One region of the Streptomyces sp. NPDC002886 genome, then DNA from elsewhere that is predicted to be linked to it. Evidence: riboswitches for the same ligand, from Rfam matches in the RefSeq annotation. Region 1 holds a riboswitch; the other holds the start of a gene.

What was found. A riboswitch is a leader RNA that binds a small molecule or an ion and turns the genes downstream of it on or off. The one in region 1 is predicted to bind glycine.
Region 2: it holds a riboswitch for glycine, as region 1 does, so the genes downstream of both, gcvP (aminomethyl-transferring glycine dehydrogenase) here and gcvT (glycine cleavage system aminomethyltransferase GcvT) in region 1, are expected to answer to the same signal.

What each region holds. Positions count from the first base shown of each region.
Region 1 is NZ_JBIAPV010000003.1:260,056-265,505, forward strand. It holds gene ACFYYB_RS13400 (ABC transporter permease) at 1-234, opposite strand, end outside; gene ACFYYB_RS13405 (enhanced serine sensitivity protein SseB C-terminal domain-containing protein) at 672-1,412, opposite strand; gene ACFYYB_RS13410 (enhanced serine sensitivity protein SseB) at 1,480-2,190, opposite strand; gene ACFYYB_RS13415 (AAA family ATPase) at 2,327-3,013, opposite strand; glycine riboswitch at 3,214-3,317, shown strand; gene gcvT (glycine cleavage system aminomethyltransferase GcvT) at 3,502-4,617, shown strand; gene gcvH (glycine cleavage system protein GcvH) at 4,732-5,112, shown strand; gene glyA (serine hydroxymethyltransferase) at 5,127-5,450, shown strand, end outside.
Region 2 is NZ_JBIAPV010000004.1:1,137,479-1,142,928, forward strand. It holds gene ACFYYB_RS23420 (DUF5999 family protein) at 1-90, shown strand, start outside; gene gcvP (aminomethyl-transferring glycine dehydrogenase) at 174-3,059, opposite strand; glycine riboswitch at 3,259-3,357, opposite strand; gene ACFYYB_RS23430 (PRC-barrel domain-containing protein) at 3,478-3,843, shown strand; gene ACFYYB_RS23435 (DNA polymerase IV) at 4,491-5,450, opposite strand, start outside.

The sequences.
Region 1 (5,450 bases):
TTCGTGCAGTTCCTCCGGAGGGTGGCCGAACACGCCGACGATCAGCGGCGCGAAAAGTGCGACGAGGATCAGCAGGAGCACGACGAAACCGCCGGCCAGCGCGACCTTGTCGCGCTTGAGCCGCATCCAGGCGATGCGGCCGGGCGAACGGCCTTCGATGGCCTTGGCGGGGACGTCGGCTACGGACACGGGTGCGGGTGTCTCCGCGCTCATGTCGTGCAGTGGTGCCGTCATCGTGGTGGGGACCCCTCTCGGCCGACGGGTGGGCCGGCCCATGCCCGCCGCTGTGGCGGCGTTGGTGCGGAGTGGCGCTCGGAGTGCGAGGTTGCGAGGTACGGGTGCGCGAATTTCCTGCGGCGGGGCAAACCCAGGCAACGCCTGGAGGACTGACCCGCTCTTGGGTGGGGAGTCTTCATCGGGCGCTCGATCAGCCGCCAGACCCGCAGGTGAATGGATGCGCAACCGTGATCTGAGGGTCGAGTTCCCGTTATCCGGACTTCGCTGCCGCCTGAGCGGAGCAAGACATCCTGTTCGGTACGGAATCGGACATGGCGCCCAACTCGGCGTACTAGTGCGCCTATTGGGCGTACATCAGCGTCGAAATCAGGACAACGCAAAGGCCGCACGGAACGACTGTTCCGTGCGGCCTCGGGTGGCTAAATGCCGATGTCTCAGTAGGCGGGCGCCTGTCCCTCGCGGTCGTAGAAGGGCCTGGTCTGCGCCCGGAGCCACATCGCCACGGGATCGTGTTCGTCCGCGAGCGCGACCGTGCACACGGGCACCCCCTCGGGGACCGCCCCGACCGACTGGCGCATCATCTCCCGCACCGATTCCAGGGCGTGCGCGGAGGCGTCGTACAGGTCGAGCCCGACGGCGAGGTACGGGGACCCCAGCGCGGGCTGCACCCAGGCGCGGCGCAGCGACCGGACGGCGGGCGTGCGGTGCGCGTGCTGCGTGAGCAGCCCGTAGAACTGCGGCAGCTCGATGGCGGGCTCGGACAGCCGCAGCGGGCCGGCCGGCATCCGGTCCAGCCCGGTGGCGATCCGGCGCAGGTCGGCCCAGGGAAGGCCGACGCCGCCGCCCTGGGCGTGCGGATTGAGCCACAGCCCCCAGCGGTCGGGGTAGAGGGCGCGGGCGATGTCCCGGCCCGTGACCACCTCGTACCCGCGGTTCCAGCCGCTGGCGGCCAGCTCCTGCGGGGAGGTCACGCAGGGCGCGTACCCGAGGCCCTCGACCTCCATACCGCCGTACTGGGCTTCGGGGGAGCCGGGCTGCCCCTGCCAGAGGAGCATCCACAACCGTCCCTCGGCCAGGGCGTGCAGGAGAGACTCGTAGCTCTCGTAGCGCCCGGGAGTCACCTGGCGCAGCATGTGCTCGACCTGCCCGACCGCGGCCGTGCCTGACGCACTCACCCGGTACCCCTCTTCGTCTGTTCGTCCGCCCGTCGTCCACGCGTGTCGGCCACCAGCTTAAGCGTCACTACGGCAGGTAGAAGGGGCGTACGCGCGTGACGATGTAGTCGACGACCGGGTCTTCCGCGGCGTCGAGCAGGATCAACTGCACCGGCCAGGGCGGTGGTACGCGGGTCAGGGCCCGGCCCAGCGCGTCCATCGGGGCGTTTCGCATCCCGGGCTCCCATCCCAACAGGTGGACGCCGATGTAAAGCTCCGGCGTGCCGCCCTCGACGCTGGCGAGGCAGCGGTGTGCGGAGGCGACGACTCCGGTCGCCCGGAACTCCTCCGCGGCGGCGGCCAGGAACTCGACCGGGTCCTCCTGCCAGTCGGGCTCGTAGAGCCGGACCCGGCCACCGGTGGCCGGGCCGTCGAGCGGGTCGCGGCCGGCGCGGCAGAGCTCGGCGACGGCCGGCGGGGGCAGCGGCACGCCGACGGACCCTTCGGGGTTGACCGCGATGCCGAGCTGCGGGGGCAGGCCGCGGGCGAACTCCGGGGCGGGGGCGACGGCGAAGTCCATGCCGGGCCCGGCGCAGGCGCGGAACTGCTCCTCGGAGCTGTAGACGGGCACGTACGCGGCGCCGCCGATGTCCATGGTGGGCAGGCTCAGGCTGTTCACCCCGCCGGGCAGCGGGATCCACAGGTCGCTGCGCCCGAGGACCTCCAGGATCCGCCCCCCGGCGTCCGCCTGCCCGAGCGCCGCCCCGAGCACCTGCTCCAGCTCGTTACCCGGCCACATGTACGTCTCCGCTCGCTCGCCTTGGTCTCGGCCCGGGTTTCTCGAGCAGAGGTTCCCGGGATTCCCGAGATTAACGGGCGCCCGCGGCGCCCCCGCCGGGTGCCCCGCCCGGCCGCCCCAGGTCGAAAGAGAAGGCCTAGCGGAAGGCGATCGAGGTCAGCCGCGACGCCGCCGGGCGGTCCAGCAGGGTCACCGACGCGCAGCCGGCCGGCGGGCGGCCCGCCTCGGCCTCGCGCAGCAGCCGGGCCACCGCGCCGCGGTGCCGGGCGAAGGCGTACGCCGACACCCCCCGGCCCCGCGCCGCCTGCCCGGCCCGGGCCTCCTCGGGGGTGGTGTCCAGCAGCACCAGGTGCAGCGCGCGGCCGCGCCGCCGGGCCGCCGAGGCCAGCAGCGCCCGGACCCAGCTCTGCGTGCCGCAGTCGTGGACCACGGCCGGGGCACCGGAGCGGAGCACCCGCCACAGGCCCCAGTAGTGCGCGATCCGGACCGCCGGCCGGTACACCGCGTAGGGCAGGGCGGCCGGCATCCGGCGCTCCCACCGCTCGCGGGCGTCCTGGGAGTCGATGCCGCCGCCCTCGGCGGCCCGCTTGATCAGGGTGCTCTTGCCTCCGCCGGGCAGTCCGGAGACCACCACGACGTCCCCTTCGGCGAAGCGGAGCCGCCGCGGGCCCTCGGCCCCGCGCAGGTCCCGTACCGCTCCGGGCTCCGCCGGCGCCCCGGTCTCCGCCGGGTCCCGTACGAGGCCGCGCTGCGACGGCACGCCGCCGACCGCACCCTCGACGGTGCCGGTGTTCGTCGCCGCCAGTACTCCGAATCTCCGCACAGTGCTCGCCTCCCCCGCCGGGTCACCTGGACCCGTTCCCCCTGAGTGTAAAGAGACGGTAATCCGGGGTGTCCGGTTCCGCTCCGGTTCCGCTCCCGATCCGCTCCGGTTCCGCTCGGCTCGCGGACCCCCTCCCCCATTCGGCCGCACGCCGTGCAATGATGTGCGCCATCTGGACACCTAACTGCATACCGGCCGCTTGAATCCGCGCGGGAGAGTCCCGGCACGCCGCAAGGCGGTGCCCGGGCGCCGAAGGAGCAAGTACCTCCCTTGAATCTCTCAGGCCCCGTACCGCGTGGATGAGGCAGATCTGAAAAGCGAGCCGCGCCACCGCCCGTGAGGGCCCCGGCGACGGTTCCACCCAAGGTGCAAGTCGAAGGCCTTCCCCTGGAAGCGGGGAACTCTCGGCGAACCTCTCAGGTTCCGATGACAGATGGGGAGGAACTCCTCCTCGTCATGTCATGCCCTGGGACCCGGGAGCCACACCCATGAGCACTGCCCCCCGCCTGACCGCCCTCGATGCGCTGCACCGTTCCCTCGGTGCGACCATGACCGATTTCGCGGGCTGGGACATGCCCCTGCGGTACGGGAGCGAGCGCGACGAGCACAACGCCGTCCGCACCAAGGCCGGCCTGTTCGACCTCTCCCACATGGGCGAGATCACCCTGACCGGCCCCGAGGCCGTCAAGGTCCTGGACTACGCGCTGGTCGGCAACATCTCCACCGTCGGCGTCGGCCGTGCCCGCTACACGCACATCTGTCAGGAGGACGGCGGGATCCTCGACGACCTGATCGTCTACCGCCTGGGCGAGACCGAGTTCATGGTCGTCGCGAACGCCTCCAACGCCCAGGTCGTCCTGGACGCGATCACCGAGCGCGCCGCCGGCTTCGACGCCGAGGTCCGCGACGACCGCGACGCGTACGCGCTGCTCGCGGTCCAGGGTCCGGAGTCCCCCGGCATCCTCGCCTCCCTCACCGACGCCGACCTGGACGGGCTGAAGTACTACGCCGGCCTGCCCGGCACGGTCGCCGGGGTGCCCGCGCTGATCGCGCGCACCGGCTACACCGGCGAGGACGGCTTCGAGCTGTTCGTCTCGCCCGAGCACGCCGTGGAGCTGTGGCAGGCGCTGACCAAGGCGGGCGAGGGCGTCGGCCTGGTTCCGGCCGGCTTGTCCTGCCGCGACACCCTGCGCCTGGAAGCGGGCATGCCGCTGTACGGGCACGAGCTGACCACCTCCCTGACCCCGTTCGACGCGGGTCTGGGCCGGGTCGTGAAGTTCGAGAAGGAGGGCGACTTCGTCGGCCGCGCCGCCCTGGAGGCCGCCGCCGAGCGCGCCGCCTCCAACCCGCCGCGCAAGCTGGTCGGCCTGATCGCCGAGGGCCGCCGCGTTCCGCGCGCCGGCTTCTCCGTGACCTTCGACGGCCAGGTCGTCGGCGAGGTCACTTCGGGCGCCCCGTCCCCGACGCTGGGCAAGCCGATCGCGATGGCCTACGTCGACGCGGCGCACGCCGCGCCCGGCACCTCCGGCGTCGGCGTGGACATTCGCGGTACGCATGAGGCGTACGAGGTCGTGGCCCTGCCGTTCTACAAGCGGCAGAAGTAGCCCCGTACCGCACCGCACCGCCCGTCGGCGCTTGGCGCCGCCCCGCGGGACCCCCGCAGGACCCCCGCACGACCACGTTCGTATCCACTCCCCCGCATCCAGGAGAATCAGGTCATGAGCAACCCCCAGCAGCTGCGTTTCAGCAAGGAGCACGAGTGGCTGTCGGACGCCGTCGACGGCGTCTCGACGGTCGGCATCACGGAGTTCGCGGCCAACGCGCTCGGTGACGTCGTCTACGCCCAGCTTCCCGAGGTCGGTGACACCGTGACCGCGGGCGAGACCTGTGGCGAGCTGGAGTCGACCAAGTCGGTCAGCGACCTGTACTCCCCCGTCACCGGCGAGATCGTCGAGTCCAACCAGGACGTCATCGACGACCCGGCGCTGGTGAACTCGGCTCCGTTCGAGGGCGGCTGGCTCTTCAAGGTGCGCGTCACGGAGGAGCCGGCCGACCTGCTCTCCGTGGACGAGTACGCCAAGCTCACCGCCGGCAACTGACCCAGGGAACCCTGATGTCTGTACTGAACACTCCCCTCCACGAGCTCGACCCGGACGTCGCCGCCGCCGTCGACGCCGAACTCGTGCGCCAGCAGTCCACCCTGGAAATGATCGCGTCGGAGAACTTCGCTCCGGTCGCCGTCATGGAGGCCCAGGGCTCGGTCCTGACCAACAAGTACGCCGAGGGCTACCCCGGCCGCCGCTACTACGGCGGCTGCGAGCACGTCGACGTGGTCGAGCAGATCGCCATCGACCGCATCAAGGCGCTCTTCGGCGCCGAGGCCGCGAACGTGCAGCCCCACTCGGGCGCGCAGGCCAACGCGGCCGCGATGTTCGCG
Region 2 (5,450 bases), on a different contig from region 1:
TTCGAGGACACCGGTGAGCTGCTGCCGGACGGCCAGATCATCGCCCCGAACCGCCCGCTCGCGGCGACGCAGGTGATGAAGGCGGCCTAGCCGACGACGGAAACGAAAGGGGCCGGCCCAGGAGGAAACTCCCGGACCGGCCCCTTCGTCGTGTCACCGCGCCAGTTGAGGCATCAGTTGTCGTACTCGTCCAGCGGCGGGCAGGAGCACACCAGGTTCCGGTCGCCGAAGGCACCGTCGATGCGGCGCACCGGCGGCCAGTACTTCTCCGCGGCCGACACCCCGCCCGGGAAGACGGCCTCGTCGCGGGTGTACGGGTGGTTCCACTCGCCGCCCAGCGCCGCGGCCGTGTGCGGGGAGTTGGCCAGCGGGTTGTCGTCCACCGGCCACTCGCCGCCCGCGACCCGCTCGACCTCGGCGCGGATGGCGATCATCGCGTCGCAGAAGCGGTCGATCTCGGCCAGGTCCTCGGACTCCGTCGGCTCGATCATGAGCGTCCCGGCGACCGGGAAGGACATGGTCGGCGCGTGGAACCCGAAGTCGATCAGGCGCTTGGCGATGTCGTCGATGCTCACGCCGGTCGCCTTCGACAGCGGGCGCATGTCGATGATGCACTCGTGCGCGACCAGGTTGCCCGGGCCGGTGTAGAGCACCGGGTAGTGCGGCTCGAGGCGCTTGGCGATGTAGTTGGCGCCGAGCACCGCAACCTGGGTGGCGCGCTTGAGGCCCTCGCCGCCCATCAGGCGCACGTACGACCAGGAGATCGGCAGGATGCCCGCCGAGCCCCACGGAGCGGCCGAGATCGGGCCGACGCCCGTCTCCGGACCGGCGGTCGGCTGGAGCGGGTGGTTGGGCAGGTACGGGGCCAGGTGCGCCCGGACACCGACCGGACCCACGCCCGGGCCACCGCCGCCGTGCGGGATGCAGAAGGTCTTGTGCAGGTTCAGGTGCGAGACGTCGCCGCCGAAGTGACCCGGCTTGGCCAGGCCCACCAGGGCGTTGAGGTTGGCGCCGTCCACGTAGACCTGGCCGCCGGCGTCGTGCACCTGGGCGCAGATGTCGGCGACGTGCTCCTCGAACACACCGTGCGTGGAGGGGTACGTGATCATCAGTACGGCGAGCTCGTCGCGGTACTGCTCGATCTTGGCGCGCAGGTCGTCCGCGTCCACCTCGCCGTCGTCGGCGGTCTTGACGACGACCACCTTCATGCCGGCCATCACGGCGCTCGCGGCGTTGGTGCCGTGCGCGGAGGACGGGATGAGACAGACGGTGCGCTGCTCGTCGCCGTTCGCCCGGTGGTAGGCGCGGACGGCCAGCAGGCCGGCGAGCTCACCCTGGGAGCCGGCGTTCGGCTGAATGGAGACCTTGTCGTAGCCGGTGACCTCGCAGAGACGTTCCTCCAGCTCGGTGATGAGCGTGAGGTACCCCTCGGCCTGCTCGACCGGGGCGAACGGGTGCATCTGGCCGAATTCGGGCCAGGTGACCGACTCCATTTCGGTGGTCGCGTTGAGCTTCATGGTGCAGGAGCCCAGCGGGATCATGCCGCGGTCCAGCGCGTAGTCCTTGTCCGAGAGCTTGCGCAGGTAGCGCAGCATCGCGGTCTCGGAGCGGTGCTGGTGGAAGACCGGGTGCGTCAGGTACTCGTCCGAGCGCAGCAGGCCCTCGGGCAGCGCCTCGGCGGTGCTCGCGTCCAGCGCCTCGATGTCGGCGGTGACGCCGAAAGCGGCCCAGACGGCCTCGATGTCGGCGCGCAGGGTGGTCTCGTCGCAGGCGATGGAGACGAGGTCGGCATCGACCTGGAAGAGGTTGACGCCACCCTCGCGGGCGGCGGCCACGACCTCTGCGGCCCGGCCCGGAACCCGCACGGTGAGGGTGTCGAAGTACGAGCCGTGCAGCAGCTCGACCCCGCCGGCCGTCAGACCGGCGGCGAGCAGGGCGGCGTAGCGGTGGGTGCGGCGGGCGATCGTCCGCAGCCCGTCCGGGCCGTGGTAGACGGCGTACATGCCGGCCATGACGGCGAGGAGCACCTGCGCGGTGCAGATGTTGCTGGTGGCCTTCTCGCGGCGGATGTGCTGCTCACGGGTCTGCAGCGCCAGGCGGTAGGCCTTGTTGCCGTCCGCGTCCACGGAGACGCCGACGAGGCGGCCGGGCAGCGAGCGGGCGTGCTTGGCCTGGACGGCCATGTAGCCGGCGTGCGGTCCGCCGAAGCCCATCGGGACGCCGAAGCGCTGGGTGGTGCCGACGGCGATGTCGGCGCCCAGCTCGCCCGGGGAGGTCAGCAGCGTCAGGGCGAGCAGGTCGGCGGAGACGGCGACGATGGCGCCGAGCCCGTGCGCCTGCTCGATGACCGGCTTGATCTCCCGCACGGCGCCGGAGGCACCCGGGTACTGGAGCAGCACGCCGTAGACGCCGCGCTCGACGATCTCGGCCGGAATCCCCGCGCTCAGGTCGGCGACGACGACCTCGATGCCGATCGGCTCGGCACGGGTCTGGATCACCGCGATGGTCTGCGGCAGCGCGTCGGCGTCGACCAGGAAGACGTTGCCCTTGGCCTTGCCCACGCGGCGGGCCAGGGTCATGGCCTCGGCGGCCGCCGTGCCCTCGTCGAGCAGGGAGGCGCCGGAGGTCGGCAGGCCGGTCAGCTCGGCGACGACGGTCTGGAAGTTCAGCAGGGCTTCGAGCCGGCCCTGGGAGATCTCCGGCTGGTACGGCGTGTACGCCGTGTACCAGGCCGGGTTCTCCATGACGTTGCGCAGGATCACCGGCGGCGTGAAGGTGCCGTAGTAACCCAGGCCGATCATCGAAGACAGGACCTGGTTGCGGTCGGCGAGCTCACGCAGCTCGGCGAGCACCTCGGCCTCGGTCCGCGCCTCGGGCAGGTTCAGCGCGGCGGTGGTCTTGATCACATCCGGCACCGCGGCTGCGGTGAGCTCGTCCAGCGAGCCGTAGCCCACGTGGGCGAGCATCTTCGCCTGCGCCTCGGCATCCGGGCCGATGTGGCGCTGCTCGAAGGGGATGCCTCGCTCCAGCTGGGAGAGCGGAATGCGGTTGGCGGTCATGTACGGAGGCCTCCTGGTCGTACGACCTGCGAGGGGCACCACGGCGCGGGCACCCGGACGGCCTCCCCCTCTGTCATCACAACCTGAGAGCTTCACCGGGCCGCGCGGGGATCGCCCACGGGGTCCGGCTTTCACCGTCGGTGAGGAGAGGGACCGGCACTGCGCGCCCGGTACCCGCAACCTGCTTTCCAGAGTGGCCTCACCACGTGCGGTACGTATGCCTGAGAGATTCCGGGGAGGATTTGCTCCTTCGGCGCCTCCGTCTCACTCACTCGGAGGACTCTCCCGCACAGGGTCAACAGCCGTCACCCAGCCTACCAGCGAGGATGTGGACGCCTCCCTTCGAGTGGCCCCCTCTCCGGAAATGCACTTTTGTAGTCATTACGGAGGAGTTGCGCCCAAATGGAGGGACCGGACCGTGCAGACCGACATCGATCCCCGCAGCCTGATCGGCCGCAAGGCGTTCGACCGCAATGGCACCAAGATCGGCACCGTCGACGAGGTCTACCTCGACGACGCCACGGGCGTCCCCGAATGGGCCGCCGTACGCACCGGCCTCTTCAGCCGGGACGCCTTCGTCCCGCTGGAGCCCAGCGAGATGGTGGGCGACACCCTGCGCGTTCCCTTCGAACGCTCCCTCATCCGAGACGCCCCCGACTTCGGCGTGGGCCGCCACCTCTCCCCCGAACAGGAGCTCCAGCTCTACCACCACTACGGCCTGGACCTGGCCCTCCCCTCGGACTTCCACCACGACTTCGGCCACACCTCCCCCGACACCCCCTGACCCCACCCCTCCCGCATGTGAGGGGCCAGACCCCGGGCCGTATCCCCCCGCAACGGCACCGCACACCCCAACCGCTCCGGTCCCGGGACCCCGACGCCTGCCCCCCAACGACGCCGCACACCCCCACCAGTCCAGACGCGGGACCCGGGCCTGTCCCGGCCACGCCGCATCCCAACCGGCCCAAACGCGGAACCCGGTCCTAGCCCCCGGCCACGCCACACCCCAACCGGCCCAAACGCGGTGCCCGGGGCCCGACCCCCAGCCACGCCGCCCCCCAACCGGCCCGGGCACGGGGCCCGGGGCCCAAGCCCAGCCACGCCGCACCCCAACCAGTCCAAACACGGGGCCCGGCCTGTCCCCGGCAACGCCGCACCCCAACCGGTCCAGGCACGGGGCCCCGGGGGCTGGCCCCCGGCAACGGCGCCGCACACCCCAAGAGGGTCCGGGCGAAGCCCGGGGAACGGTGGAAGGGCGGGTAGGGGACAGCCCCGCAGGGCCCAACCCCTCCCGCCTCCTCCACACCCGCCCCGCAGCAGGCGCCTGCCGGCGCACGAGCGGCCACCGTCGGGCACCGGCACCGCCGCCCGAGCAGCGACCAAGCCCCGTGCACGGCCAGGCCCACCGGCACGGCCGAATGCCACGACCTCTCAGGCTCGCTCCACAGCCGCCTGGCCCTCGACCTCCAAGACCTGGTCCCCGACCAGCGGCATCGGATCGGACGCCTCCAGCTCAGGATCGTCCACCAGGAAGGTGCGGACCCGCCCCGGCCGGGATCCGGGCTGCTCGAACCGCACGGTCACCCGCCCGACCCCGCTGCCCTGCACCCACCCCGGCCCGTACACGGCATGCCGCACATCACTCCCGGCCGCCCACCGCCGCTCCACCACCCCTTCGACGCCCGACGGCACCCCCACCTCAGATTCGCCGCCCTGCCCCCGCCCGGCGGATTCCCCCTGCCCGGGCCCGACACCCTGCCCCTCCCCGGACGCGCCACCAGGTCCGTCCCCAGCGTCGTCAACCGGTCCCTGCTCGGCGCCCTGCCCCTGCGGGTCAGCCGCATCCGGCCCGTCGCCCTCGCCCGGGGCCCGGCCCGGAACAGCAACCGCCCGATCCCCGTCGGTGCCGGCATCGGGACCCCCGCCCGAGGGCTCAGCCCCGTCGTCGTGCCCCCGGCCCGGGTCCACACCCGGCCCACCCGCCCCAGCCCGCGCAGCCATCGCATCGGCGAAAGCGAACAGGTCCTCCTGCGTGTAGTCCGCCAGCCCCGTCACCCCCACCCCCAGCAGCCGCACCCCACCCGTGGTGTCCACCGCCTCCAGCAGCCGCCCGGCGGCCTCCCGCACCACCGCGGGGTCGTCCGTGGGCCCCCGCAGGGTCTCCGAGCGCGTCAGCGTGGAGAAGTCGTACCGCCGGACCTTGAGCACGATGGTCCGCCCCGAGTGCCCCGACGCCCGCAGCCGCTCCACGCACCGCTCAGCGAGCCGCTGCACCTCGCCCCGGATCCGCACCCGGTCGTGCAGGTCCACGTCGAAGGTGTCCTCCACCGAGACGGACTTGGCGTCGCGCTCGGCGACCACCGGCCGCTCGTCCACGCCCCGCGCCATCCG